Regions from separate parts of the Pseudomonas sp. F-14 TE3623 genome, predicted to be linked through region 2. Evidence: predicted binding sites of a transcription regulator. Region 2 holds the regulator's gene; each other region holds the start of a gene.
What was found. The regulator sigma-54, encoded in region 2, starts transcription at its own class of promoters, with help from an activator protein. The targets are predictions, from matches to a motif close to ANTGGCATNNANNTTGCTNT.
Positions count from the first base shown of each region.

Region 1 (7,474 bases), 2.8 Mb from region 2:
GATTGGTGTTATCAGCATCGCCGGCCCAACAGTGCGCTTCACTGAGGAGCGTATGCATGCTCTTGGAGACAAGCTGCTGGAGGCTACAGCCCTGATGGCGGCCGGTAGCGGCACTTCTCCCTTCTTTCGAAAGACTTCCTATGGGGGAATTCTGAAGAAGACTTCTTGAATCTTGTGAAATACATCGATCTATCACACGCCTTCCTGAGCCCAAAGCTTAGGACGAGTTGCTAAGCACCAATGAACGTCTTTGTCCAAAGCGCTTTAAAGGTAACCGCCCGGGCTACACACCTTCCTGACACTGTCGCTTGAGGCTATGGTGTCCACCTAAGTGGACACCATTATATCCACCCTGACTAAGACAGGATTTCTTCGGGGACCATGACGAAATCGAACTCTGCCTGCCATTCGGTATTAGCTTCAGCGCAGCGCCTGAAGTGCTGTACCAACGTATTTTTCACGCCGAAGACAGTGTCGGACTCCAGATAGGGATCATTAGCAACGAAAGTATGGGTGACGATACGCCGCAAACCTGGGGCAGTCACAAGAAAGTGCATATGCGCTGGCCGCCAAGGATGCCTTCCCAGCCTCGCGAGCATTTGCCCCACCGGCCCATCATCGGGAATGGGGTATGAGACTGGCTTGATACCGATGAAGCAGTAGCGTCCATCATCACCCGTGATGAAACGCCCCCGATTGTTCCATCGAGGCTGCAGATCCGGCTGTTGCACGTCATAGAAACCCTCTGGATTGTCCGACCAGACGTCAATTGTCGCCTGAGCAATTGGATTGCCATGAAGGTCCACGACTCGTCCCTGGAACAAGCAGCTCTCCCCTTTTCCATCCAGGGTTATAGTCTCGCCCATCCTGCGTATGGGCGCATTGGCAACGTGAAACGGCCCAAGCACCGTATTCTCAGTCGCTCCAGAGGGGCGTCGATGATTGATCGCATCCACCAACATTGACACTCCAAGGGTATCGCTCAGCAGAATAAATTCTTGCCGATGTTCAGAGCACATCTGACCGGTGCGAGTCAGGAAGTCGATAGCCTCCCCCCACTCTGCATCGGTTATTTCGACCTCTTTGATGAACGCGTGCAGATGCTCAACCAGCGAGGTCATAATTGTGCGCAAACGCACATCGGCACCATCGCCTATATGGGCATTTACCACTTGGGCCGAGGCCTCTTCGCTAAAATACTCCACGATCAAAGCCCCCCGCTGACAGGGCGATCACCGGACCAGGCGCGCTGTAATAAATCACGAATAGCCGCTGACTCCAACGGCCTTGGATTCCAGTAGGGATTGCGAAGCGCCAGTTCCATAGCACAATCCAGATCGGACTCTGATAAACCGAGGTCTCGAAGAGCCATTGGAGCATTTAGATCCTTGGCGAAGTCGTACAATCCTGCGCCCAGATCGCTTCCAAACACATCGCCGAGAGGTCGCAGCCATTCTGCGGCAGCGTCTTGGTTATAAGCAGCGGTGTGAGGCAACATCACGGCATGCGTCTGGGCGTGTGGCAGACCGAAACTGCCACCGAGGGTATGGCATAGCTTATGGTGCAGCGCCATGCCTACGCTGCCCAATACCGTCCCGCACAACCAAGCCCCGTATTGCGCCTCGCGCCTCGCTTCAAGGTTGTCTGGCTGGAGAATGATCTGTGGCAAAGCACGATGAAGGGCTCGGATACCGTCTATCGCCATCAGCGATGTGATCGGGTTACGGTTCTTTGCGTACAAGCCTTCGACGGCATGCGCCATCGCGTTCAGCGCGCTGGTAACGCTCATCGCTACCGGCAAACCCAGGGTAAGCTGAGCGTCATAAATCACCACTTCCGGAAGGATTTTATTGGATGAAAGAGTCGTTTTGATCCCTTCAGCGGTTTGCCCCAAAATCGGGGTGACCTCCGACCCCGCATAGGTGGTCGGAATGACCAGCTGCGGCGCATCATTGCGGTAGGCGATAGCCTTGCCGAGGCCGATCGTCGACCCTCCACCCAAGGCCACTACGCAATCAGCGCCAACACGCTGGTAATAGTCCAGCGCCTGCTCGGTCACCTCGACTGGTGTATGCATGGTAGCGTTGGCAAAAATACCTACGCACAGAGGGCCGAGCACTGTTTCCAGGCGTTCAACGTCCGCTCGCTGCTCTGGAGTTGAAAGCAGCAGTGCGCGACTACAGCCTAAAGCCTGAATCTCTTCTGCCAGAAGATGAGACTTGTCGATCCCGAATATCACGCGGGCAGAATTAGAGTGGTAGGTAAAGTCGTACATTAAACGGTCCTCGGTTCAGAAGTTGGCCGCAACAGGTCCAACACCGCACCCTTGGGCGACTGATGGAGGCCTAAACGTTGAGCTAGAAGTTCCAGTTGTTCTTGAAGTGCTTTTGGCGAGGCAGCACAGCCAGCGACATAAAAGTCCGGGCGGATCAGCAGGTAGCACGCACCCAATGACTCGAACCAGGCTGCATAGGTCCCGTCAACGTCCACGACCTCACTATTGCTACCCGGCGCCCCGATGTGCACCTGTCGCGCTTGGAGCGCCTCAAGCACTGGGAAGTGAACTAGATTGAGCGCATCCACCGGATTCATGCCCCAACAGAGCAGAAGCCAACCGCGCCCCACGATCTCGTCAAAACGGCCCTTTCGACCATTGCTCAGTACGATGCCTTGTACCGACAGCTCTCCGCAGTGCGGAGCGTGCGCACACCATGCCCCAGGGCCAAGTGCAACCTTGTCGGTTATAAGAGGAGTACGGCCACTGGCTTCAAGCTCGAGCTTCATCCGCTCATCTCGGATGGCCGCTTGCTGGTCGTCGGTAATGCAGATGATTCGGCCCAGCGCCATCGAAAACTCGAGGTAATGCTTGGCGTGTTCCCTGCGTTCGCAGGTATAGGAATCCAGGACAGTGTCTTGCATGATGCCGCGCAAAATTGCATCCAGCCTCCAACTAAGCGCCACAGCATCTCTTAAGCCGGCACACATACCCTCGCCGGCAAAGGGAGGCATCAAATGAGCCGCATCCCCCGCAATTACGCCACGTCCATTACGCCAATTATTCGCCAGCCGTGCCTGGAACCGATAAACAGCGCTTCTTTCGAGCGTGGCGTTTTCAGGCGTTACATCCCAAGGTTCCAATAAGCGCCAAGCGTTTACCGGATCCGCCAATTCGGTGCTTATTTCACCTGGCAGGGCCATGAACTCCCAACGCAACCGACCAGGACCGCCGGGCACGATCGTCGTAGGTCGCTGTGGATCGCACAACTGCCAATGCACCGGATCATGAATACGCGGTGTCTTCGGAATCATGTCGAGAATTAGCCAGTCATAGAAAAAGCCACGGTCCGTGCTGCTAAGACCGAGCTTGTCGCGCACAAAGCTGTTAGCTCCATCGGCGCCAACAACGTAGCGAGCTCGCAGATGTGTGGGCGCGACCTCATCATTTGTTTTACCGCTCAACCAGATGCCCGCGTCGTCCTGAGTCAGTTCGTTCGCTTCCCAACCTCGCAGCAAATGAATCTGCGGCATCGCGTGAACGATGTCGAGAAGTCGCCTTTCCAGAGCCGGCTGGTGGAACCAATAACGGACTCGCCAGCCAGAGGCGGACGTACTTTTCCAATCCACCAGCTGCAAGTCTTCGCCAGCAGCGTTTCGCCAGTAATACAGGTCGTCGTGATATTCGATCGCTGGATCGTTGTCTGAGTCAATTCCCAGAATGGCAAGGATTCGCGCGATCTCATGATCAAAGGTTACTGCGCGTGGCCGGTCATAAGGCTGAGGCCATCGCTCGACGAGATGCACCCGATGACCCTGTCGAGCGAGGAGAATGGCGAGAAGCGAGCCCACCGGGCCGGCGCCGACAATCGCCACATCGCAATCGTAGCGAAGGGGAGCAACGGTCATTGAATTTGGCGTCGCGGCATAGATCTCGATTGTCATTATTATTGATCTCCAACCATCAGCAGCGCTGCTGGCAAAAATTTGGGTGTTTGCAGGGTCCTGTCCCTTTTTCTGAAATCCGTAAAGACATTCGTGCTGCAGCCCTTAGCCAAAAGCAAACACCATGCCTAACCAAATAAGTCCTTACCTATCAAATGATTAGTAAGAAAATCTCTGGGCGTCGTTATATTTCATTGCCAGTGTTAAACGTATTTGTTAGATAGATCTTGTTTAATAACAAAAATGTGGAACCTCTGAATGCGCACTGAAACGCTCCCCGCCACTCTAATTCGTCAGCTTCGAATGGACCCGGAACGCGGCCATATCTGGATTGGCCAGCAACGCGCATTCCTGATGCAGCTCCCCGCCTTTGCGGCGTTCCGTCATGAGTTGATTGCTGAGATAGGCATAAGCCAAGCACGAAGATTGCTGGCCAGACTGGGTTATGCAGCCGGCTCCAGTGATGCCGGTTTAGCAAGAAACCTTCGAGGGGATGAGAGCGATGAGGCTTTTATGGCAGGGCCTTTATTACACGCAATGGAAGGAATCACTCGGGTAGAAACCATACGCATGGAGGTGAATGTCGAGTCGGGTCATCATTACGTCGAGCAGCTCTGGCACGACTCGATGGAAGCGAGCGCATTTCTGGCGCACTCCCCTCATGCAATGGAGCCTGTTTGCTGGATGCAGGTAGGTCACGCTTCTGGATTCAATAGCGCTTTCTTCGGCAGGGCCGTGTTATTTCGAGAGGTCGAATGTCGAGCAATGGGTCATCCGCATTGCAGGATTATCGGTAAGCCTATTGAAGAGTGGGGGGCCGATGCGGATCAGCTTAACGTGTTCGATACCTCTGACTATGTGAACGCATCGCTGCATGACGCTCATATGGACGATGCCTTGGCGCTGGCCGACCTGATTGGAGCCGACCCTTCTTTCCTGGCCACCTGCCGGCAAATAGAGAAGGTCGCCGAGCGCGACGTGACTATTTTGTTTCGCGGCGAAACAGGCGTAGGCAAAGAGCGTTTTGCCCGTCTCCTGCATCGCCTCAGCCATCGCTCGGCGGCTCCGTTCATCGCGGTCAATTGCGCGGCGCTGCCTGAAACGCTAATCGAGTCTGAACTCTTCGGCGTCGAGAAGGGTGCGTTCACTGGAGCGCTGCGCAGCCGCCCCGGTCGTTTCGAGCAGGCAGAAGGAGGCACGCTTTTTTTGGACGAAATAGGCACGCTTGCTCCGGTTGCCCAGGAGAAGCTGTTACGTGTGTTACAGGAACGCGAAGTTCAGCGATTGGGGGATGATGCGACGCGGAAAGTGGATTTCCGGCTGGTCGCCGCGACTAATGCGGATTTGGAAGCAGATGTCCGGGAGGGACGCTTTCGCGAGGATCTTTATTACCGGATCAACGTAGTACCTGTGCACATCCCCGCATTGCGTGAACGACGCAATGACATCCCTCTTCTGATCCGGCACTTCATCAAGCGCTTTTCAACTCAACATCGCAGGCAGATCAAAGGGCTCACTCAAGCCGCGGTCCGGGCCCTATTGGAGTACGACTATCCGGGAAATATCCGAGAACTTGAAAATCTCATCGAGCGAGGTGTTGTCCTGGCTGATGATAATGAGCCGATTGGCTTGAGCCAGCTATTTTTATCCCCGCCTCGCGATGCTCAGGCCATACGGCCGAAGCAAGAGGTGCTGGAGCATTGGCTGGATGAAAGGCCTTTAGAGTCCATTATTGACACCGCGGTTGAAAGAGCCCTGTCACGAGCAGAAGGAAACATCGCTCAGGCGGCTCGCCTTCTTGGTCTGACAAGACGGCAATTGGAGCACCGACTTAAGAAAGAGTCGATTAAAAGTCAGGCAGAGAACTCGGCCTAGAAACGCCCCAAGCGTATGACGCATTAGCTGAATGACACCCGTACAAGCAATTGCTCACTTGCCCGGGCGCCATATTATCGAGCGTCAAGCATTAGGAATAATAGGAATCAAGAGATGGGAATCGTACTCTGCACCGGTGTGGATGATGTGCGCACCCTTGTTGAGGGTGTCTTCGGGTGGAACCTGCGGAAACTCGGGACGGACCAACAGATTAACCCCGCAAATAATCAACTCGAGCGTTTCCCCTTGCTTCCAACGCATGGAGTATGGCCAGAAACCGATTTCAAGGGGCAGCACTTCGCCTGATTTGAGTTTTTCTGATTTGTCGTAATTCAAGTAGGGTTCCGACGCCGTGGACCTGGTCTCATCAATAGCCCGCAATGAGGCGCGCAGACGCCCGTTCGGACCGAGAAACGGACGGCCTGTTACAACTTCGGTCTGTTGTTCCTGGCCGTTGACATCCAGCTTCCTGATAAAAGCGAACACGTCCATATCATCATGCTCACGGGTTTCCACCCAAAGCTTGAGTTTCATGTAACCCGTCACTTCAGTATCTTGATCGAAGCGGATCTGGAACCTTGCGCCAGCTTTGGAATGACCGTCGTATGAAATTTCCCTCTTGCTTGCTTGTGGCTCTTTGGAAAGTACGTTTCCATCCGAAGCGATGTGGAGGAAGAAGGGGGTCAGGACCTCTCGCTTCAACGGAAAATCAAGTTCCGCCCGTCCGACGGTATCCATGCCACCGGGGTTCAGGACTGTAAGACGCACACGAGGCGTGGCGCTCCACCCATTGTCGATACCCTTCAGATAGCAATCAAAGAAGCGGCGTAAGTCATCGACATTAGCGGGGCTATAGTAGTCTGGCCATTCAAACGTGTTGTGGACTCGCAGCCACTTCTCAGCTGAGGATATTTCTTTCCATCCGCGTAGCGTGCCAGCGGTATGGAGGATATTGGTCCAGGAAGCGACAATATACGCTGGAACAATGATGTCTTTAAGTTTCGCGGCTTTCGCATCCCAATATTCATTGTAAAGCGGATGCGCCAACGTCATGGCGATTAAATCCTCAGTGCGGGTATGTCCATATATATGAGAAAAGATACCGCCGCTGAACTTGATTTCAGGAATCCCACCACGACAGGAAGTGTCTCTGTAAATGTCAGATGCTCCTTCCCAAGGCGCAATAGCCGCCAAATGAGGTGGACGCAGGGCCGCGACGAACCATTGTGACATCGCGAGCATTGAGTTGCCGCTCAGGCCCACCTTTGCGTTGCACCAGGGCTGAGTTCCCACCCACTCGATAACGTCATACTCATCAAGCGGCTCTTGAGGCCCCCACGTACGGATGTCCCCCTCGGACATGAATACTCCCCGGCTATCGGGAGCAACGACGGCGTAACCATGAGCAACCCAATAGGCCGGATTTGGCGCTTCAAATTTGTTCAGGCCATCTTCCCAATGGACAGGAACATCCATCCTTGTCGGATGCCCGAACACATCATTGGTCAGCCAGCTACCCCGTTTGCCGTAAGGACTCCACCCTACAATGGCTGGCACATTGACCGCGTCGACCGGACGATAGATATCTGTGCGGACAGTAACACCATCTCGCAGCCGGATAGGCACATCCTGCTCAACAAGTATGTCGCATGTAAGAGGC
Region 1 covers NZ_JBRJHM010000001.1:4,488,914-4,496,387, forward strand. The annotation lists gene AB7M29_RS20735 (IclR family transcriptional regulator) at 1-169, shown strand, start outside; gene AB7M29_RS20740 (dioxygenase family protein) at 357-1,205, opposite strand; gene AB7M29_RS20745 (maleylacetate reductase) at 1,208-2,275, opposite strand; gene mhpA (bifunctional 3-(3-hydroxy-phenyl)propionate/3-hydroxycinnamic acid hydroxylase MhpA) at 2,275-3,939, opposite strand; gene AB7M29_RS20755 (sigma 54-interacting transcriptional regulator) at 4,198-5,814, shown strand; gene AB7M29_RS20760 (CocE/NonD family hydrolase) at 5,899-7,474, opposite strand, start outside.
Region 1: a site for sigma-54 is predicted at 3,970-3,989, ahead of AB7M29_RS20755 (sigma 54-interacting transcriptional regulator). Genes of this name have one in related genera too.

Region 2 (7,474 bases):
GGTAATGCTCGCGGCGACGGCGTTTTCGCTGATCGTGCCGGGCATTGCCGCGGCCGGAAACCTCGGCCTGACCCCTTGGGCGGCCAGCGGCCTGATCAGCTTCGGCATCATGCTGGGTGCATTCGGATTGTTTCTGGTGGATCGCAAGGTGTCCGGCGCTACGCCTGAAATGCTCGTGGGGACACTGGAGCGATCGGTGATTCCACCGCGGATCTGGTTGTTTGTGTTTGCCATCATCGCCCACAACATCCCCGAAGGCATGGCGGTCGGCGTCTCGGCCGGCGGTGGCATGCCTGACGCCGACAGCCTGGCCATGGGCATAGCTTTGCAGGATGTGCCGGAAGGGCTGGTGATTGCGTTGGTGTTGGCCGGAGCAGGGATGTCGCGGGTGAAGGCGTTCCTGATCGGTGCTGCGTCAGGGTTGGTCGAGCCGGTCTTCGCATTGTTGTGCGCCTGGCTGGTGAGCCTGGCCGAACTGCTGTTGCCTTTGGGGCTGGCACTGGCGGCCGGTGCGATGTTGCTGGTGGTGACTCACGAAGTCATTCCCGAATCGCGCCGCCATGGTCACGACAAACTGGCAAGCCTTGGGCTGCTGATCGGGTTTTGTCTGATGATGGTGATGGATACCGCGTTGGCTTGAGAAAAAAGATCGCAGCCTTCGGCAGCTCCTACAGATGTCCGCAATCCCATGTAGGAGCTGCCGAAGGCTGCGATCTTTTGATGTTCATTCGCCTTCGTCGAAGTAACGGTTGATCAAGTCTGTTAGCGCATTCAGCGCTTCCTGCGCTTGTTCGCCTTCGGTGATCAGGTGGATTTTGGTGCCCTTGCCCGCAGCGAGCATCATCATTGCCATGATGCTTTTGCCATCGACCGTGGATTCCGGAGTGCGTCCTACCCTGATCGTGCAATCCTTGAACTCACCGGCGACCCCAACGAATTTTGCAGACGCGCGGGCATGCAGGCCCAGCTTGTTGATGATTTCGATTTCCAGAGCAGGCATCGCGATGTGAATCCTTTAGCTGAGGTCGCGGTGGCGGACCTGGACGTTCTTCAGGGTTTTTTGCAGGACCTGACCCAGACGTTCGGTCAGGTAGACAGAGCGGTGATGCCCGCCAGTGCAGCCAATGGCAATGGTGACATAGGCGCGGTTGCTGGCGGCAAAGCGGGGCAGCCACTTGAGCAGGTACGAGGAAATGTCCTGGAACATCTCTTCGACGTCAGGCTGTGCCGCCAGGTACTCGGCCACCGGTTGATCGAGCCCGGACTGTGCCCGTAGCTCCGGCTTCCAGTAAGGGTTGGGCAGGCAGCGCACGTCGAACACCAGATCGGCGTCCACCGGCATGCCACGCTTGAACCCGAAAGATTCCACCAGGAACGCAGTACCAGGCTCCGGCTGATTCAGCAGGCGCAGCTTGATGGTATCGCGTAGCTGATACAGGTTCAGATTGGTGGTGTTGACCTTGAGGTCGGCCAGATCGGCGATAGGCCCCAGCAGATTGGTCTCGTCCTGAATCGCCTCCGCCAATGAGCGATTGGCGCTGCTCAGCGGGTGACGACGGCGAGTTTCCGAAAAGCGTTTGAGCAAGGTTTCTTCGTCGGCGTCCAGGTACAGCACATCGCACTGGATATGCCGGCTGCGGACCTCTTCCAGCAATTCGGGAAACCGTGACAGGTGGCTCGGCAAGTTACGCGCATCGATAGACACGGCCACCAGCGGTTGTGCCAGTTCAGTATGAATCAGCGCGCGTTCGGCCAGCTCCGGCAGCAAGCCGGCAGGCAGGTTGTCGATGCAGTAATAGCCGTTGTCCTCGAGCACATCGAGGGCGGTACTTTTACCTGAGCCGGAGCGGCCGCTGACGATGATCAGGCGCATGATTAGTGACCGTTCTGCTCGTCCAGGACAACCTGATACAAGGCTTCATTGCTCGGGGCGCTGCGCAGTTTTTCACGCACTTCCTTGCGATCCAGCATGCTGGCGATCTGGCGGAGCAATTCCAGGTGTGCATCGGTGGCAGCTTCCGGGACCAGCAGCACAAACAGCAGGTCAACCGGGGCACCGTCGATGGCGTCGAAATCGATAGGGGCTTCCAGGTGCAGCAGCGCACTGATTGGCGAGGTGCAGCCTTTGAGCCGGCAATGGGGGATGGCGATGCCGTTGCCGAAACCGGTAGAACCGAGTTTCTCACGGGCAATCAGGGCCTCGAAGACGTCCTGCATTTCCAGATCCGGTACTTCGCGGTGGATAAGGTTGGCAATTTGCTCGAGGGCTTTCTTTTTACTGCCACCCGGCGCGTTCACTTGGGAACGGCCGGGGGTCAGGATGGTTTCTAGTCGGATCATGGATTGGGGGTGTTAACGACCGGTCGCGCCCTGGAGGAGGCTCTGGGTCTTTTCCTTATGCTTTTTGAGTTGGCGATCCAGCTTGTCGGTCAGCAGGTCGATGGCGGCATACATGTCCGTATGCTCGGCATTGGCGACCACTTCTCCGCCGGGAATATGCAGCGTGGCTTCGATCTTCTGCAGCAGTTTTTCGACGTTCATCGTGACTTGCACATTGGTGATCTTGTCGAAATGCCTCTCCAATCGGTCGAGTTTTTCGCCGATGTAGGTGCGCAGGGGTTCGGTCACTTCCAGTTGGTGTCCACTGATGTTGACTTGCATACAGCTTCTCCTTCGTTGCCAGTGCATAAAGCGGCAGGCAGAAATGCCTGCCACTGGAACGCTGTGGCGAGCCCGGCGGCTACATCAACCGCTTCCGTTCGCTGGAAGGCGCGATCCCCAGGGATTCGCGGTACTTGGCGACGGTGCGACGGGCTACCTGAATGCCTTGTGCCTCCAGTAAACCAGCGATCTTGCTGTCACTCAACGGCTTTTTCTGATTTTCCGCAGCAACCAGTTTTTTGATGATCGCGCGGATCGCTGTGGACGAGCATTCACCGCCTTCGGAGGTACTGACGTGGCTGGAAAAAAAGTATTTCAGTTCATAGATGCCCCGTGGGGTATGCATGAATTTTTGTGTGGTCACCCGTGAAATCGTCGATTCATGCATACCCACCGCTTCGGCGATGTCATGCAGTACCAACGGCTTCATGGCTTCGTCACCGTATTCAAGAAAGCCGCGCTGATGCTCGACGATCTGGGTGGCGACTTTCATCAGGGTTTCATTGCGGCTTTGCAGGCTCTTGATGAACCAGCGAGCTTCCTGCAGCTGGTTACGCATGAAGGTGTTGTCAGCGCTGGTATCAGCGCGGCGCACGAAGCCGGCGTATTGGGCATTGACCCGCAGGCGTGGCACAGATTCCTGATTCAGCTCCACCAGCCAGCGCTCGTTGTCCTTGCGCACAATCACGTCGGGAACGACGTATTCGGCTTCAGTGGACTCGATCTGTGAGCCCGGGCGTGGGTTGAGGCTCTGGACCAATTCGATGACCTGGCGCAGCTCATCTTCCTTGAGCTTCATGCGGCGCATCAGCTGGCTGTAGTCGCGGCTGCCGAGCAGGTCGATGTAATCGGTGACCAAACGCTTGGCCTCGGCCAGCCAAGGGGTCTTGGCGGACAGCTGGCGCAGTTGCAGCAGCAGGCATTCACCGAGGTTGCGGGCGCCGATGCCAGCGGGTTCGAATTGTTGAATGCGGTGCAGGACGGCTTCGATTTCGTCCAGTTCGATGTCCAGTTCCGGGTCGAACGCTTCGAGGATTTCCTCGAGGGTTTCGTCCAGGTAGCCCTGATTGTTGATGCAGTCGATCAGGGTTACGGCGATCAGACGATCGGTGTCGGACATCGGTGCCAGGTTCAGCTGCCAGAGCAAATGGCTTTGCAGGCTTTCACCGACTGATGTGCGGGTGGTGAAATCCCACTCGTCATCATCATTGCTCGGCAGGCTGCTGGCGCTGGTCTGGTAGACGTCCTCCCAGGCCGTGTCGACGGGCAACTCGTTGGGAATTCGTTCGTTCCAGTCGCCTTCCTCGAGGTTATCCACCGTCGGGGCGGTTTCCTGGTAGGAGGGTTCCTGAATGTCGGCGTTGGGTTTCTGTTCGGCGCTATCGGCCAAGGGGTCTGCGTTATCGAAGTCGTCGCCTTCTTCCTGGCGTTCGAGCATCGGATTGGACTCCAGGGCCTCCTGGATTTCCTGTTGCAGGTCCAGGGTCGACAATTGGAGCAGGCGGATGGCCTGTTGCAGCTGCGGTGTCATCGTCAGCTGCTGGCCCATTCTCAAGACTAGCGATGGTTTCATGGCAGGGGCTTAACACCTTATTCGCCGGCGCACATGCGCCATCCACTACAGGGCGCCGAAGCGCCAAACATAAGCAAATTATATGCCCGAAACTGAAGTGTTTGCCTAGAGCGCTGTAACAATAAAAAGTTATTGATTTTTTATTGAAGTGAGCGCTCTCTCGGCGACCCGGGCACCTGAGTGCTTACAGGCGGAACTCATGACCCAGATACACTTCCTTGACCAGTTCATTGGCTAGGATGGTGGCGGAGTCACCTTCAGCGATCAGTTGACCATCGTTGACGATGTAGGCGGTTTCGCAGATATCCAGGGTTTCACGGACGTTGTGGTCCGTGATCAGCACACCAATGCCTTTGGCCTTGAGATGATGAATGATCTGCTTGATGTCGCCCACCGAAATCGGGTCCACACCGGCGAAGGGTTCGTCTAGGAGGATGAATTTCGGATTGGTGGCCAGTGCCCGGGCGATTTCCACGCGGCGGCGTTCACCACCGGACAGGCTCATGCCGAGGTTGTCGCGGATGTGGTGGATGTGAAATTCCTGCAGCAGGCTTTCCAGCTCTTGGCGACGACCGGCCTTGTCGAGTTCCTTGCGAGTCTCGAGGATGGCCATGATGTTGTCGGCCACCGACAGTTTGCGGAAGATCGACGCTTCTTGCGGAAGATAGCCGATACCCGCCTTCGCACGACCGTGCATCGGCTGGTGGCTGACGTCCAGGTCATCGATCAGTACACGGCCCTGATCGGCCTGTACCAAGCCGACAATCATGTAGAAGCAGGTGGTTTTACCGGCGCCGTTAGGGCCAAGCAGGCCGACGATCTGACCGCTGTCAATGGACAGGCTGACGTCGCGCACGACCTGACGGCTCTTGTAGCTCTTGGCCAGATGCTGAGCTTTCAGAGTTGCCATTACTGGGCCTTTTGCTCGTCGGTTTTCTTCTTCGGCTGGATCACCATGTCGATGCGAGGACGCTCCTCGGTAACCTTGTTACCCGTGGCACGACCGGCACTCGCAAGCTTTTTGACTGTGTCGTAGACGATTTTCTCGCCTTGGGTGACGTTGTTGTCTTTGTCGATGACTTTGGCGCGATCGATCAGCACGACGCGGTTTTGCGAGGCGTGGTACTGAATTGTCACTCCGTAACCCTGAACAGGCTTGGTGTCGCCCGCCGTTTGCAGTTGCTCGAAGTAGGCGAGGTTGCCCACCGAAGTCACCACGTCGATGTCGCCGGCCGGGGTGCGGGTGATGGTCACGGTGTTACCGGTGACCTTCATCGAGCCCTGCGTAATGATTACATCGCCTTTATAAGTGGCAACGCCATTCTTGTCGTCCAGTTGGGCATCGTCGGCCTGAATGCGGATAGGCTGCTCTTGATCGTTCGGCAGAGCCCAGGCGCTCACGCTTCCCAGTGCTGCGCCCAGACTGAGCAAAATAGGGAGAGTTTTAACGAGCCTCATACTGTCCTCTTACGTTCGATAGCAGGTGTATCCTGCTTTCTTTCAAGTACGCTTTCATTCCGTTGCCTGTCGATACACCGCCAGCGCCGTCGATTCTAACGGGTTGATCGGTCTGCGCATATTGCTGCTGCGGGAACACTGTCATACGGGTGGTGGTAATCAGGGTTTTGCGGTTTTTTTCATCGAAACGCGTGATACGTACCGAGTCAATCAGCTCGACCTGAGTGCCGTCCGGGTTGACTTCGCCGCGTTCGCTCTGGACGTGCCAGGGGAATTCGGTGCCACGGAACATGTTCAGGTCAGGATTGGTCAGCAACGTCACTTCGGTCGCTTTCAGGTGCTCGACCTTGTCCGACGTCATTTCGTATTGCAGTTTGCCGTCGGGCAGGTACTGCACGCTATGGGCGTTGATGGCGTAATAGTCGATCGCGCTTTCATCGACCTTCACCACCGGTTTGTCGAGGAAGCGTTCCGGGCTGATGTTCCAGTAGCCGACCGCTGCAAAAATCGCTGCGATGCAACCGAACATCAGGATGTTACGAATCTTTTTGCTCAGCATGATGGGCTCACAGGTACGCGGCGTTGGCCGCATCGAGGCGGCCCTGGGCGCGCAGGATCAATTCGCAGAATTCGCGAGCAGCACCTTCGCCACCACGGGCCTGGGTGATGCCGTGGGCGTGTTCGCGCACGAAACTGGCAGCGCTGGCCACCGCCATGCCCAGGCCGACACGGCGAATCACCGGCAGGTCTGGCAGGTCGTCGCCAAGGTAGGCCACTTGTTCATAGCTCAGGTTGAGCTGGGCAAGAAGTTCGTCGAGCACCACCAGTTTGTCTTCGCGACCTTGATAAAGGTGTGGAATACCGAGGTTCTTTGCACGCCGTTCAACCACAGGGGTCTTGCGGCCGCTGATGATAGCGGTCTGCACGCCGGCTGCCATCAACATCTTGATGCCCTGGCCGTCGAGGGTGTTGAAAGTCTTGAATTCGCTGCCGTCTTCGAGGAAGTACAGGCGCCCATCGGTCAGTACGCCGTCGACGTCGAATACCGCCAGTTTGATCTGTTTGCCGCGTTGCAGCAGGTCCGTGCTCATTACATTACTCCCGCACGCAGCAAATCGTGCATGTTCAAGGCACCGACCGGGCGGTCTTCGCTGTCGACCACTACCAGTGCGCTGATCTTGTGGTCTTCCATGATTTTCAGCGCCTCGGCGGCGAGCATCTCGGCGCGGGCGGTCTTGCCGTGGGCGGTCATCACTTCATCAATGGTCGTGCTGTGGATATCAATGGTGCGGTCCAGAGTGCGGCGCAGATCGCCGTCGGTGAAGATCCCGGCGAGCTTTCCATCTGTGCTCAGTACAACGGTCATGCCCAACCCCTTGCGGGTCATTTCCATCAAGGCATCCTTGAGCAGCGTGCCGCACATGACTTGCGGTAATTCGGTGCCGGCATGCATGACATTTTCCACTTTCAGCAACAAGCGCCGACCAAGGGCGCCACCCGGGTGGGAAAAAGCGAAATCTTCAGCGGTAAAACCGCGAGCTTCAAGCAAGGCAACGGCGAGAGCGTCGCCCATGACCAGTGCCGCGGTGGTCGACGAGGTGGGCGCCAGATTCAGCGGACAGGCTTCGTGTTCGACGCTTACATTGAGGTTGACTTCCGCAGCCTTGGCCAGCGGCGACTCGGGGTTGCCGGTCAGGCTGATCATCTGAATGCCCTGGCGCTTGATCAGCGGCAGCAAGGTGACGATTTCATTGGTGGACCCGGAGTTCGACAGCGCCAGAA
Region 2 covers NZ_JBRJHM010000001.1:1,713,766-1,721,239, forward strand. The annotation lists gene AB7M29_RS07625 (ZIP family metal transporter) at 1-640, shown strand, start outside; gene AB7M29_RS07630 (HPr family phosphocarrier protein) at 725-1,000, opposite strand; gene rapZ (RNase adapter RapZ) at 1,016-1,873, opposite strand; gene ptsN (PTS IIA-like nitrogen regulatory protein PtsN) at 1,876-2,340, opposite strand; gene hpf (ribosome hibernation-promoting factor, HPF/YfiA family) at 2,353-2,661, opposite strand; gene AB7M29_RS07650 (RNA polymerase factor sigma-54) at 2,741-4,234, opposite strand; gene lptB (LPS export ABC transporter ATP-binding protein) at 4,419-5,144, opposite strand; gene lptA (lipopolysaccharide transport periplasmic protein LptA) at 5,144-5,692, opposite strand; gene lptC (LPS export ABC transporter periplasmic protein LptC) at 5,679-6,251, opposite strand; gene AB7M29_RS07670 (KdsC family phosphatase) at 6,259-6,783, opposite strand; gene AB7M29_RS07675 (KpsF/GutQ family sugar-phosphate isomerase) at 6,783-7,474, opposite strand, start outside.

Region 3 (7,474 bases), 770 kb from region 2:
GTGACATCGATGGTGCTCGAACCGCGATTGAGCTGAATGGCCGAACGCGACGGGTCGGCTTTGCTCGGCACCACTTCCAGCTTGCTGACGGTGCTGCCCATGACCAGCGGCTGACCGCTGCCCAGGTAAACATCAAGGTTGCCGTCACGCTCGATCACTTGCGCACCGGTGAAGGTGGACAACTGGCGTACGGTCTCGTTGCGCGCGTCGAGCAGGTCGTTGGGCATGCCGCCGGCGTTGGAAACTTCAGAAATCTTCTGGTTCAGCTGGGCGACGGTGGCGGCCAGTTTATTGACCTGATCGGCCATGTCCGCCAGGTTGCCATTGACGTTGGCGTTCTGCTGCGTCAACTGGCTGGAGATCGAGTTGAATCGGTTGCTCAGGGCTTGCGCATCGCTGAGCAGCAGTTGGCGGGAAGCATCGTCGCCCGGTTTGGCGTTGACGTTCTGTACCGAGGCGAAGAATTTGGTCAGGGCGCCATTGAGACCGGTGCCGCTGTCCGACAGCAACGCATCGAGCGGGCTGATCTGCCCGGCGTAGGCCGCCGAGTCGCTATTGAGTGAAGTGGTGGTCTGCAGCTGCGCATCGAGGTAGCTGTTGTACACCCGACGCACATCGGCCAGGGTCGTACCGGTGCCGATGTAGACATTGCCGAACTGATTCGAGGCCTTGGTGCCCTGCACGGTTTGCTGGCGTGAGTACCCGGAGGTGTCGGCGTTGGCAATGTTATTGCCGGTAGTCATCAGCGCGGTTTGGCTAGCGGATAAACCCGACATCCCGATATTGAGCAAACTCATGGTTCAAACCTTATACCTTGTGCCTATAAAGGCGTGGTGGAAGCGCCCGCCGCAGCGTAGTTTTGGTAACTCGTCATCTGCTTGGCTATCTGCGAAATCTTGCTTGCGTAATCCGGGTCGGTTGCATACCCGGCTTTTTGCAACTCGCGTACAAACTGTTCTGGGTTATCGGCCGACTTCAGCACATCTTGATAGCGATTATTGCTTTGCAGCAGCGTCACGAGGTCATGAAAGCTGTCTTTGTAAGAGCCGTAGGAACGGAACTCGGCCGTCTCCTTGACCCTCTCGCCATTTCTGAATTCGCTGGTGATCGCGCGCGCCGAATCGCCCTTCCAGTTACTGCTGGCCTTGATGCCGAACAGGTTGTGGCTGCTGCTGCCATCCTGGGCGCGCATGACCGATTTGCCCCAACCGGTTTCCAGGGCAGCCTGAGCCACCAGATAACGCGGATCGACACCGATACGGTCGGCAGCTTCTTTGGCCATCGGCAACATGGTGTTGACGAATTCGTCGGCGGAACTGAAGGCTTTCTTTGGCGGCGCCAAGGGTATTTGAGCCATGGCACGACCATAAATCTGCAGGCGTCCGCCGGCTGCTGTATCCGTTTGCGAAGCCAGCCAATCGCCGTTGTAAAGGGGACCGGAACCGGTCTTGGTGCTCTGCGGTAATTGGATATTGTTCTGCACCGTTGTGGCGGTCGTTGCAGGCTTCGATACCGACGGCACCAACCCGGCGAGCAAACGATCGGCCAGTTTCGGCGGCAGCGCCAGACGCCGCTGATTGATCAGCGCCATGTCATTGCGATGAGCGCCCTCGCCCGCGCTTGCCGGCGTCTTCACCGAACGCGAAGCCCACAACGGGCGCTCACCATTGAGACGCGACAGCGGCCCGTTGGTGGCGACTGTACCGGCGGCAATCGGCGTTTCCACGGCGGCTTTCGCGGCAGCTTGCTTGGCAGCAGACGCTGCCGCGGCCTCCCCCGGCGCCATCGGTTTGTTCTTCGACATCTGCCGCATCAGCACGTCCGCCAGGCCAATACCGCCGCCTTCGCGGGACATGGAAACGGCCAACTGCTGGTCGTACATTTCCTGGTATTGCTTGGCTGCCGGTGTGTTCAGCGGATTGTCCTGGCCCAGCGCTTCGGTGGCCGAGCGCATCGACTTGAGCATTTCACCGAGGAACAGCGATTCGAATTCCTGCGCCACTTTGCGCATGTTCGCATCGCTGTTCTTGTCGCCGACCTTGAGCTGGTTCAGGCGGTTCAGGTCCGAGTAGGAACCCGAGTCGCTGCTGCTGACCAGACCGCTTTTACGCATATCCATGGCCGCCGTCCTCAGATCACGATCAGGTCGGCTTGCAACGCGCCGGCCTGCTTCAGCGCTTCGAGGATCGCCATCAAGTCACCCGGTGCCGCGCCGACCTGGTTCACCGCTCGGACGATTTCGTCGAGGGTGGTGCCCGGGCCGAACTTGAACATCGGCTTGGCTTCTTGCTGAGCGTTGACCCGCGAGCGCGGCACGACCGCTGTCTGCCCGTTGGACAGCGGGCCGGGCTGGCTGACGATCGGGTCTTCGGTAATGGTTACGGTCAGGCTGCCGTGGGTCACGGCGGCCGGGGAAACCTTGACGTTCTGACCGATCACGATGGTGCCAGTGCGCGAGTTGATGATGACTTTCGCCACCGCCTGGCCCGGGTCGACTTCGAGGTTTTCGATGATCGACAAATAGTCGACCCGCTGGCTCGGATCGAGTGGCGCAGTCACGCGAATCGAACCACCGTCGATGGCCTGAGCGACGCCAGGGCCAAGCATGTTGTTGATCTTGTCGACGATGCGCTTGGCAGTGGTGAAATCTGAACGGTTGAGGTTCAGGGTCAGGCTGTTGCCTTGATTGAAACCGCTTGGCACTGCACGCTCGACCGATGCACCACCCGGGATGCGACCAGCCGACGGAACGTTGACAGTAATCTTCGAACCGTCACGACCCTCGGCATCGAAACCACCAACCACCAGGTTGCCCTGAGCGATAGCGTAGACGTTGCCGTCGATACCTTTGAGCGGCGTCAGCAACAACGTACCGCCGCGCAGGCTCTTGGAGTTACCGATGGACGCGACGGTGATATCCACCTGTTGACCCGGCTTGGCGAACGCTGGCAAGTCGGCACTGATCGACACCGCCGCGACGTTCTTCAACTGCACGTTGCCCGAACCTGCCGGCACCTTGATGCCGAACTGCGAAAGCATGTTGTTGAACGTCTGCAGGGTGAACGGGGTCTGGGTCGTCTGGTCACCGGTGCCGTTAAGCCCGACCACCAGGCCGTAGCCGATCAATTGGTTGGAACGCACGCCGGAAATACTGGCGATATCCTTCAGCCGCTCGGCTTGAGCATCAAAGGCTGCGGACAGCAACAGGGCGCCCACCATCAGGTGCTTGAAGTTCAACATGCTCACCAGAGAAGCCACCTAGAAAGGGAACAGCGGGCTGAGGAAGAAACGGTCGAACCAGCCTGGCTGACTCGCATCGGCAAACGCACCGGTGCCCGAATAGGTGATGCGTGCATCGGCGACGCGGGTCGACGACACGGTGTTGTCGGTGGCGATGTCATCGGCGCGAACGAGGCCGGCAATCCGCACCAGCTCATCACCGGTGTTGAGGGTCAGCCACTTCTCGCCGCGTACAGCGATGATGCCATTGGGCAACACGTCAGCAACGGTCACGGTAATCGAACCGGTCAGGCTGTTGCTCTGGCCGGACTTGCTGTCGCCCTTGGTGGCGCGGTCGGCGCTATAGCCGGCGTTCAGACTCAGGTCATTGCTACCGATCGGGTTATTGGTGGTCAGGCTGGAGCCGAACAACGAGGTCAGGCCGACACTGGTGTCGCTGTTCTTGTCGATCTGCGAGTTGGCGTTCTTGCTCGCCTGGGTGCGCTCGTTCAGGGTGATGGTGATGATGTCACCGACCCGGAACGCCTTGCGGTCGCTGTACAGGTTCTGTTCGAAACCGGCCTGGTAGATCGAGCCATTATTGGCGGCAGCCGGCAGCGGCGTGCGCGGCAACACCGGGGCGTAGTAAGGGTCATTGGGCTTGGGCGGCGGGGCAACGCAGCCCGTGAGCACGACGACCCCACTCAGTGCCAGAACAGATACAAAGCGATTCATGACCCTACCTCACGGTATTGCAGGCGACCTCATGGCCGCCTCATAGACTTGATTACAGATTCTGCGTTACGAACGAGAGCATCTGGTCGGCGGTGGAGATCACTTTGGAGTTCATCTCGTAGGCGCGCTGAGTGGTGATCATGTTGACCATCTCTTCAACGGTGCTGACGTTGGACGTTTCCAGGGTGTTCTGCAGCGTGGTGCCGAAACCGGCGAGGCCCGGGGTGCCGACTTGCGGTGCGCCACTGGCAGCGGTTTCCAGGAACAGGTTGTTACCCACCGCTTGCAGACCGGCCGGGTTGATGAAGTCGGCGGTTTGCAGGTTGCCGATCACCTGGGAGGCCGGGTTGCCGGCAACGGTGATGGACACAGTGCCGTCACGGCCGACGGTGAAGGTCTGGGCGTCGTTCGGAATGACAATCGCCGGTTCCAGGGCGAAGCCGCTGGCGTTGACGATCTGGCCGTTGGAATCCAGGTGGAAGGTACCGTCACGGGTGTAGGACGTGGTGCCGTCCGGCTGCAGAATCTGGAAGAAGCCGCGACCGTCGATGGCCATGTCCAACGGCTGCTCGGTGGTTTGCAAGCTACCGGCGGTGAAGTTTTTCTGGGTGCCGACGATGCGCACACCAGTACCCACCTGCAGACCCGACGGCAATTCGCTGTCCTGGGTCGACTGGGCGCCTGGCTGGCGTTTGATCTGATACAGCAAGTCCTGGAACTCGGCGCGGTCACGTTTGAAACCCGTGGTCGATACGTTCGCCAGGTTGTTGGAAATGGTGGTGAGGTTGGTGTCCTGGGCGGACAGACCTGTTTTGGCAACCCATAGAGCCGGAAGCATTCGATTCTCCTCGTGCGCCTGTTTTACGGCGCGACGTTCTGATAATTAGCTGATCTGCAAGACCCGAGCCATGGCCTGGTCATCGTCTTTGGCGGTGTTCATCATCTTGATGTGCAGTTCGAACTGCTTGGCCAGCGCCAGCACCGAGGTCATTTCTTCCACGGCATTGACGTTGCTCGACTCAAGGAACCCGGACACCAGCTTGACGTTGGCATCGGCTTGCGCCGGCTTGCCGTCCTTGGTGTGGATCGAACCGTCCAGGCCTTTGGTCATGTTCTTGAAGTCTGGGTTGACCAGTTTGATGCGGTCGACTTCGGCCATCACCCGTGGGCCTTCACCCATCGCACGGATGCTGATGGTGCCGTCTTCGCCGACTTCGATTTGCTGCTCGGGCGGCACGGCAATCGGCCCGCCATTGCCTACCACCGGCATACCGTTGCCGGCACGCAGCACGCCCAGCGCGTCCACGTTCAAGCTGCCGGTGCGCACGTAGCTTTCACCGCCATCGGGGTTCTGCACGGCGATCCAACCGTTGCCTTGCACCGCGACATCGAGGTCGCGACCGGTTTGCACCAGCGCACCCGGGGAGAAGTCGGTGGCCGGACGCTCGCTCATGGCAAACGCACGCGCCGGAAAGCTGTCACCAAACACCGGCATCGAACGGGCCTGTTCCAGGTCCTTCTGAAAACCGTTAGTAGAGATGTTCGCCAGGTTGTTCGCATGAGCCTTCTGCGCCAGTGCATTCTGGCTGGCGCCGGTCATTGCCACATAAAGGTACTTGTCCACACTCTTTCCTCTGCATGCCGGACGTTTGCCGCCCACCGCTGTACTGCTGAGCCATAAGCAATTTGCAGACCAACTTTTTTCTGGCGGCGCCGGGCCCGGCAAACAAAGGACTTGAGGGATTCAGAGGGGATTGGGGGAATGTGTCGAAGACGAAAAACCGGCGGTGTTATGCCGCTTGCGGCAAGCGTCGACCTTGGCAGCCAACACGGCCCCCTCGCCACAAAAGCTGTCTAGCCCGGCTCTTTACCGACCTCATACTCACGCAACTTATTGGCAATGGTCGTATGCGAAACCCCCAACCGCTTGCCCAGTTGCCGACTGCTCGGATGCTCGGAATACAAACGTTCCAGCACCGCCTTTTCAAAGCGCCCGACAATCTCGTCCAAGCCGCCCTCAAGGGAAAAATCGCCAAGCGGCTGACGCACGCCGTAGTCAGGCAGACGAATGTGCTCGGCTTTGACTGTCCCGCCGTCGCACAGGGAAACCGCCTGGAACAGTACGTTTTCCAATTGCCGCACGTTGCCCGGCCAATGATAATGGCTGAGCCGTTCCATCGCCGCCGGCGCCAGTTTCGGCAACGGACAACCGATCTGCCGACTGGCCTGATCGAGGAAGTGCTCCACCAGCGGCGCCAAGCCGTCGAGGCATTCTCGCAGCGGCGGGATGTGTAGCGAGAGCACGTTCAAGCGGTGGTACAAATCCTGGCGAAATTCACCGCGAGCACACAGCTCGGACAAGTCCACTTGCGTTGCGCAGATCACCCGCACATCCAGATAGACCTCTTCATCACTGCCGACACGACGGAAGCAACCGTCCTGCAGAAAGCGCAGCAATTTCACCTGTAAGCGCGGGCTCATTTCGCCGACGCCGTCGAGGAACAACGTGCCGCCCGCTGTCAGCTCCAACAGCCCGAGCTTGCCTTCGGCCCGCGCCCCTTCGAAGGCACCGGGGCCGTAGCCGAACAGTTCGGTCTCGGCCATGGACTCCGGCAGACCGGCGCAGTTGAGCGCCATCAGCGGTGATTGCCCACGCGGGCTCGCCAGGTGACAGGCCCGCGCCAACAACTCTTTGCCGGTGCCGGTTTCGCCTTCTATCAATAGCGGCGCATCCAGCGGTGCCATGCGCCGCGCTTCGCGCACCACCGCCGCCATCACTTTCGAACTCTGGAAAATGCTGTCGAAGCCGCGCAATTCCTGCTTGCGCACGTTATAGATGCGCTCGCCCACCCGATCCGCCCGGTGCAACGTCAACACCGCACCGGCCATGGCCTCGCTTTCGTCATGCTCCGATTGCAGCGGCGCGATGTCGGCGAGAAACACGTCACCCTTGACCTTCACCCGCAAGCCGTTGATCCGTGACTTGTTGGCGCGCACCAGCTCCGGCAAATCGAAATCTTCGGCGTACCGCGACAGTGGTATCCCCGGCACCTCGTCCACCCGCACCCCGAGCAACTGCGCTGCTGCACGGTTGGCCGCGACGATGGAGCCGCCCATGTCGATCGACAGCACCGGAAACTCCAGGGCCCCGAGCAAGGCATTGAGCTCCATGTGCCGACGCTCGCTGGGCATCAGCCCTACGCGCTTGACGCCGAATACCCCGCCAATCGCCTCAAACTTCGGACGCAACGCCTGGAACTGAATGTTGATCAGGTTCGGGCAGTGCAGATAGATCGCATTGCCGTGCTCACCACCCACTTCGCCGCGAGCAACGTTGATCCCGTACTCGACCAGCAGGTTGAGAATATCGCGCAGGATACCGATGCGGTTCTGGCAGTGGACTTTGATACGCATATAAAGGCCCGTAACAGCGGTGATCGAGGCCCGGCGCAAGAAATTTTCTGCGTGGGCACCAAGTTAGTCGTCAAGATTATGTGACACCTGTGAGCCATTTCAAACC
Region 3 covers NZ_JBRJHM010000001.1:2,483,612-2,491,085, reverse strand. The annotation lists gene flgK (flagellar hook-associated protein FlgK) at 1-797, opposite strand, end outside; gene flgJ (flagellar assembly peptidoglycan hydrolase FlgJ) at 821-2,119, opposite strand; gene AB7M29_RS11310 (flagellar basal body P-ring protein FlgI) at 2,131-3,240, opposite strand; gene flgH (flagellar basal body L-ring protein FlgH) at 3,259-3,954, opposite strand; gene flgG (flagellar basal-body rod protein FlgG) at 4,007-4,792, opposite strand; gene AB7M29_RS11295 (flagellar basal body rod protein FlgF) at 4,838-5,578, opposite strand; gene AB7M29_RS11290 (sigma-54-dependent transcriptional regulator) at 5,809-7,368, opposite strand.
Region 3: a site for sigma-54 is predicted at 5,633-5,652, ahead of AB7M29_RS11295 (flagellar basal body rod protein FlgF). Genes of this name have one in related genera too.

Region 4 (7,474 bases), 4.8 Mb from region 2:
CATCGAAGTACTGGGGTTTTTTGCGCAGGGCTGCGGCGAAGCTGTTACCAGCCGCGACTTCCTGTTTCACCTCGTCCACCAGCTTGCGCATGTTCGGGTTATCGAAGCCTTCGCCGATAATGTCGAACGATTGCAGCAGCGGTACGCCGGCTTTCATCATGGTCGCCATCTGCCGGGTAAACAGGGCAATGTCCAGGGCCTTGATGCGTTTGCCGGCACTGAAAATGGACGCGGTTTTTTTCCGCACCTTGCCCGGGTTGATCCCTTGCTTGCGTAACTGGGCCTTGATCAGCGCGGGATTCTGACCGGTCAATTCACCGGTCATTTTGGTGCCTTTTTTGTCTGTGCCTTCCCAGGCATATACGCTGATTTTCGCTGCTTTGACCGCCATGTTCAGTCCTTGGTGACCCGATTGATTTCTTCAAGGCTGGTGATGCCTTGCATGGCCTTGAGCAGGCCCGAAGTACGCAGGTCGTTGAAGCCGTCCTTACGCATCTGGATGTCGATTTCCAGTGAATTGCCTTCGGCCATGATCAGCCGTTGCAGGTCTGGGGTGTTCTTTACCACTTCATAAATCCCTACTCGCCCTTTGTAACCGCTGTTGCACTGATCGCAACCGACCGGTTCATAGATCGTGAACGAGCCAATGCGTTCCTCGGGAAAGCCTTCCTTGAGCAAAGCCTCGCGGGGAATCTCGATCGGCTTTTTGCAATGGCTGCACAGTTTACGCGCCAGGCGCTGGGCGATTATCAGGCTGACCGAGGTCGCGATGTTGAACCCCTGAATCCCCATGTTGTGCAAGCGGGTCAGGGTTTGCGCGGCGCTGTTGGTGTGCAGTGTGGAAAGCACCATGTGCCCGGTCTGGGCGGCCTTGATGGCGATTTCGGCGGTTTCGAGGTCGCGGATTTCACCGACCATGATCACGTCCGGGTCCTGACGCAGAAACGAGCGCAGCGCCTGGGCGAAATCCATTCCCTGCCTGGGATTGACGTTGACCTGGTTGATGCCTTCCATGTTGATTTCTACCGGGTCTTCGGCGGTGGAAATATTGATGTCGACGGTGTTGAGGATGTTCAGGCCGGTATAGAGCGACACGGTCTTGCCCGAGCCGGTGGGGCCGGTCACCAGGATCATTCCCTGTGGCTGCTTGAGAGCGGCCATGTACAGGTCTTTCTGGTCGGGTTCGTAGCCGAGGGCATCGATGCCCATTTGGGCACTGGATGGGTCGAGGATCCGGATCACCACTTTCTCGCCCCACAGGGTTGGCAGCGTGTTGACCCGGAAGTCGATGGACTTGCTTTTGGACAGGCGCATTTTGATTCGCCCGTCCTGGGGTTTGCGCCGCTCGGAGATGTCGAGACTGGCCATGACCTTCAGCCGCGAAGCAATGCGGTTGGCCAGTTGTGTCGGTGGCCTGGCGACCTCCCGCAGCATGCCGTCGGTGCGCATCCGCACGCGGTAGATTTTTTCATAGGGTTCGAAATGCAGGTCGGAAGAGCCGCTCTTGATCGCGTCGAGCAACATCTTGTGGACGAAGCGCACCACCGGCGCGTCATCGGCATCCTGGCCTACGATAGAGTCCTGTTTCTGCTCGTCGACCGACTCGATATCCAGCCCATCGAGATCGACGTCGGCCATGTCTTCCAGGCCGGTGGAGTGGTTGTCGAAGAATTTTTCGATGGCGTCGCTGAGCTTGTCTTCCTCCACCAGAATGGCTTCAGTACTCAGCCCGGTGCTGAACTGGATGTCGTTGATGGCTTGATGATTGGTCGGGTCGGAAATCCCCACGAACAGCTTGTTGCCGCGCCGCCAGAGGGGCAGGGCGTGGTGCTGACGGATCAGCTTCTCACTGACCAGCCCTCGGGGTTGGGTGTCCTTGTCCAGGCAGTTGAGGTCCAGCAGGGCCATGCCGAAATGCTCCGAGGCCACCTCGGCGACCTGCCAGCTTTTCAGCAGTTTGTTTTGCACCAGATAGCTGACCAGCGAGATTCGATTGCGTTGGGCTTGTTGATACGCCTGTTGCGCACTTTGATCAGTGATCAGCTCGGCCAGCACCAATTGCTTGGCCAGACCGCTAAGGGCAATGTCATTCATTGGGATACCGGACGCAGACAGTTAATGACTTATAGCCTAGTCAAGCAGTGGAACCAAACCAGCCGGGGTGAGGTGACAAAAAGTGTCAGATAATGCGAATCCTTGGAGTAGGAAAGGTCTTTGCCTCGATCTCGCGCCTAGCAGGCAGGGGCGCGCGTGGCTTGGCATGACCTGTGCTGTGCCTTGTTCAGATCATGAGATTTCGACTCATGCATGGAGCCTGTCTATGAAAAATCAAAAAGGTTTTACCCTGATCGAGCTGCTGATCGTGGTGGCGATCATCGGGATTCTGGCGACGTTTGCGTTGCCGCAGTATTCGAAGTACCAGGCGCGGGCGAAAGTAACCGCTGCTCTTGCAGAAATCTCGGCACTGAAGGTGCCTTTCGAAGACATCATCAACCAAGGCACTAACCCTACCCTCGATCTGATCGGCGGTAAGCTGACCACAGGTAATTGCACGATTTCAGCAACGGGTACCGCCGCTGACGGTGCAGGTACTATTGGCTGCATCATTCTTAATGCCCCAGGGCCGGTGCTTAGCAAAACCATCACGCTTACGCGCACGCTCGCTGGCGGCTGGACTTGCGCCACGACGGTTGAACAGGAATATGCGCCCAAAGGCTGCACTGGCGCTGCCGCTGCTGGCGCCTGATCCATAGTCATCCTGCCAATGCCCCGCGTTTCACGACGCGGGGCAGTTTTTTACTCGTCATTTGTGGGTCGATTCAATAATCAAGAAAATCCCCGACAATTCATGGCCTTAGGCCTGCGCTAAAACCCGCATGTTGCATGTAGATAATTTCGCAGTCATGCAATTTACATGATTTCGAAAATTGCCGTTGTTTTTAACTAATTGATTTATAAGCATTTATTTTTTATCGGGCAGTTGGCACAACGTTCGCACTATCTCCTGTAACCCTGCTGACAAGACACGCAGCAGACTTTCCAGAAATACAGGAGTTACTCGTATGAAGAAGTTCGCTATCGCTGCCGCTACTGCTACCGCGCTGACCCTGACCATGGCCAACGCTGCATTTGCACAGACCACCCAAGCGACTCAGGCACCTATGATGCTGGCCGCCGGTGAAGTTACTGAAGCGAAAGAGGATGTTTCCGATACCTGGATCACAACCAAAGTCAAAGCAGACTTGGTCACCGAAAAAGGCATCCCAGGCACCGACATTAAAGTCGAAACCAACAAAGGCGTTGTTTCCCTGTCTTCCATGACTGTTCTGACAGACGCTCAGAAAACAACCGCCGTGGCTATCGCCAAGAAAATCAAAGGCGTCAAAGATGTGTCCGCTGACGGCCTGAAATCCGAGTAAGGCAAGGCTTCTCGCCTGGACCGGGAGAAGGTGCGGTAGACGGGCCGAGTCATACGTCTGCCGCGACTTGAGAGTTCATGCGAAGGCCACAAGGACGTGGCCATTACAGGCCCCGGCATTCGTGTCGGGGCCTGTTCTATTGCGGGCTACGCAAAAACAACTGTGGGAGCGGGCTTGCTCGCGAATGCGGTGTATCAGTCAACATTGATGCCGACTGACACACCGCATTCGCGAGCAAGCCCGCTCCCACATTGACTGGCACCCACATTGGTTTGTGGTGGATTTAATTGCCGCGCTTGCTGGTGATTCGAACCAACCGGTTGCCTTCAAAGCGCAGGTACTGGTACATCCCGCTGTTGGGCCCGTAGGTCCATTCCTCGACCTGAAACTCTTCCCGCCGATTGGCGCTGCGCTTGTAGCCCAACACGTCGCGGGCAATGGGCTCTCCGCATTTTTGCAGCACTTCGCCGGACCTGTCCCCGACGCTGATCAATTGACTGCCGCATCGCAAGGTATCGGCCGCCGCAGCCTGACCGACAGCCAACCCCAGGGCCAGGCTCAGAAGCCAGCGAGCGCCCATCACTCGGCATCCAGATGCATGGGGGTGATAACGCGGCCATCGCTTTCTGCCTCACCGAGGCTGGCGTCGATGAAGTACACGCGGTCATCGGCCAACTGACCCTTGTCCACCAGATAATCCTTGATGCTGCTGGCCCGTTCTTGCCCCAGTTGACGCAACAGCACCTCGCTGGAACTCCAGAACGCGATCACGCCTTCACGCATTTTTTTGCTGCGTTCTTCCTTGCCCAGATCCTTCCATTCGGCGGGCGGCTGAGTCTTGAGGCGTGTTCGGTAGATCCCTTCAAGCAGCGGGCCTTTCTCGTTGTCCGGCACTTTCAGCAACGACGCCTGAGCCGGCACTTTGTCACCGCGGCGCTGGAGCATTTTGTAGTAGTTGTACTGGTATTCCCGTTCCAGACGTTGCTCGGCAATCAGCGGGCCATCGCTGGTCTTGGCGGCGGTTCCTTCGATTTCCAGGCGCAGGGCCGGACGTTCCTTGAGCGCCTGGGACAATTTGACCAGCGCTGTTTCAGCGTCTTTGCTCAGGTCGCTTGAACCCGGTGCAAATGCCACGGTGCCCAAGTCTTCCGAACCACCGCCGCTCACCAGCCCGCCAATCATTTTGAATGGCGCTGCGGCTGCTTTCACGATCAGGTTGCGCAGGGTCTGCCAGATAATAGGCATGACACTGAACTGTGGGTTGTTCAGGTCGCCGCTTACCGGCAGTTCGATGGAAATCTTGCCGTCGACATCCTTGAGCAAGGCAATTGCCAGTTTCAGCGGCAGGCTCACCGCGTCCGGGCTGTCGACCTTTTCACCCAGTTGCAACTGCTCGACCACCACTTTGTTTTCGGCCAGGAGCTGGCCGTTGGTGATCTTGTAATGCAGGTCGAGATTGAGCCGGCCCTTGCGGATACGGTAACCGGCGAACTTGCCGGAGTAGGGCGTCAAGGTCGTCAATTCCACCCGTTTGAAACTGGTGGCGATGTCCAGGCTGGCCATCGGGTCGAACGGGTTGACCGAACCCTTGATGGTCACCGGTGCATAGCGGTCGACCTTGCCTTTGACGTCGACACTGGCCGGTTTTGCCTGGCGGCTGTCGATGGTGCCGATCTTCCCGTTGAGCTGTTGAACAGCTGTGGCGAAGTTCGGGGTCAGGCTGAAGTCGGCGAAGTTTGCCGAACCGTCATTGATGGCAATGCCGCCAATGTGGATGCCCAGCGGTTTTTCTTTTCCGGCTGCCGGTTTGGCCGCGGTGGCTGTGGTGCCGGAATCGGCCGGTTGCGGGATCAGCAGGTCATCGATGTTGGTGGTGCGGTCATCGTTGATCATGAAGCGCGCATAAGGCTGGAACAGGTTGACCTTGTCGATCGACAGGCTGTCGCCATGTTGATAATTCACACCTTCGAGCACCAACTGTTGCCACTTGAGGAAGTCGCGGGTTTTCAGGGTGTCGAGGGTGTGCAGTTGATCGACCTGGGCGCGGCCGGTGACGTTGAACGCCAGCGGCTCAGTGCTTTTCAGGTCGACGGCCAGATCACTGCCAAGCATGCCGCTGCGCAGCTCGAGACGAATGAACGGGTTGATGTAGGACTGGGCGACGCGCAGGTCGATGTCCTTGGTCTGCACGTTCAGTTTGGCGCTGATCGGAGCCAGATTGACCACGCCATCCGCGGTGATCTTGCCTTGCTTGCCCACACCGGTGTCGAGCTTGAGGTTGAAAGGTGAGCCATTGAGGCTGTCGAAATTTTGCAGGTCCAGGTTCAGTGGGCCAAGCTCCAGCGCCACCTCCGGTTGTGCCTTGCGGTCGGCCAGGTGCACCTGATAATCACGCAGCTGCACGTCTTTGAGCAGCACCTGCCAAGGCTTGTTCGGCGCAGGCTTTGGCGAATCGGCAGCCGCTGGTGCGCTGATTGGCTCGGCATTGGCTTTGGCGGCCGCCTTGGACGGCTGATTGGCGAACAGTTTTTGCCAATCGAGTTGCCCATCGGCCTCAAGGGCGGCCCAGGTTTCCAGTTTCTGACTGCGAATTTTGCCGACCACTACTTGCTGTTTGGCCAGGTCTACGGTGGTTTCACTGATGTCCAGCCGCTCGAGCTTCGCCAGCGGTCGACCGTCCGGAGTCTTGATAGCGAAAGGCGCGACGCTGACGGCAACGTTGCTCAGCAGCAGTTCGGTTTCCTTGGCCAGGTTGAGTTTGTAGTCGGTGCTGAGGCTGACGACGCCGTCTTCGAGCGCGAGTGGCACAGCATCGCGCACATAGGGCCAAAAGGATTTCATCTTGCCATCGGTGATTTTCAGCTTACCTTCGGAGGCGATCGGGATCAGGCTGAAGTTACCGGTCCAGTCGATCTGTCCACCTGCCGGGCCGACGGCCACCAACGTCATGTCGGCGCTGTCTTCGGGCAGGGTGCTGAGGTTTTTCAGTTCGAAATCGAGTTTGTCGTAGAGAAATTCGATGGGTTCGCTGGGCCGTGCATCCTCGAAATGGACGGAGCCGCTGGCCAGTTTGATCCGCTCCACGCGCAGCGGGAATGGTTTGGCGTCCGGATCGGCCGGAGTCGGCTCGCTGGCGGGGATTTTGAACAGGCCGAGCAGGTTGAGTTTGCCGTCCTTGCCGAAAAGGATTTCGGTCTTGGGTTTGTCCAGTTCGATATCGGACAAGTGCAGCGCCTTGGTCCAGAGACTATCGATCTGCAGGTTGGCGTACAGACGTTCGAAGCCCACTTGCTCCTTGCCCGGCTCGCCGATGACCAGCCCCCAAAGAGTGACTTCAAGGCTGAACGGGTTGAGTTCGATCCGCGAAATCGTGGCGGGCGTCGTGGCGTAGTTGGCCAATTGTTGGTTGGCAATCCGCAACGCGATACCCGGCAGAATCAGAAACCCCAGCAGGCTGTAAAGAGCCAGGGCAGTCAACAAGGCGCCGATAGCGCGAATCAATCCTTTGGGCATGTGCGGCTTCATTTGTCGGAATCGGAGTGCCTTGGAGTATGGCATGCGTTTGCGGTTCCGAAGCAACCAGGCTTTATAGGATTTATCTGATTATCGGTGCGGATTTTCAGAGCTGCAGGATCAGTGTTTTCAGTGGCGGCTGCTGATCCATCGACGGGAAATCGCTGCCCGGCGTCAGCACGCTCCACTCACGCACCGGGCGCCCGGCCTTCTCTGCGCAGCGCAAAACCTGCTCGCGCCAATCATCCATGCTGACCTTCGCCAGGTTGTTGCAGCAGATCAGCACGCCATCGTCAGCGGTGGTCAGCAGCGCCGGTTTGAGCAGGCTCTGGTAGTCACGCAACAGGTCGACTGTGCCGAAAGCACTCTTGGCCCAGGCCGGAGGATCAAGCAGCACCAGATCGTACTGACGTGGGTCCAGACGTTGATAGCTCGGCAGTTTCTGGCCGCGACGCTGGCTGATCGGCAGACCGGCCAATTGACGAATCGCCGGGAAATAATCGGACTGGATGAATTCCATCGTCGGCAATTGCGGGTTGAGC
Region 4 covers NZ_JBRJHM010000001.1:6,517,293-6,524,766, reverse strand. The annotation lists gene AB7M29_RS30135 (type II secretion system F family protein) at 1-391, opposite strand, end outside; gene pilB (type IV-A pilus assembly ATPase PilB) at 394-2,094, opposite strand; gene AB7M29_RS30125 (pilin) at 2,321-2,746, shown strand; gene AB7M29_RS30120 (BON domain-containing protein) at 3,063-3,419, shown strand; gene AB7M29_RS30115 (DUF2845 domain-containing protein) at 3,703-3,999, opposite strand; gene AB7M29_RS30110 (DUF748 domain-containing protein) at 3,999-6,977, opposite strand; gene AB7M29_RS30105 (class I SAM-dependent rRNA methyltransferase) at 7,039-7,474, opposite strand, start outside.
Region 4: a site for sigma-54 is predicted at 2,255-2,274, ahead of AB7M29_RS30125 (pilin). Genes of this name have one in related genera too.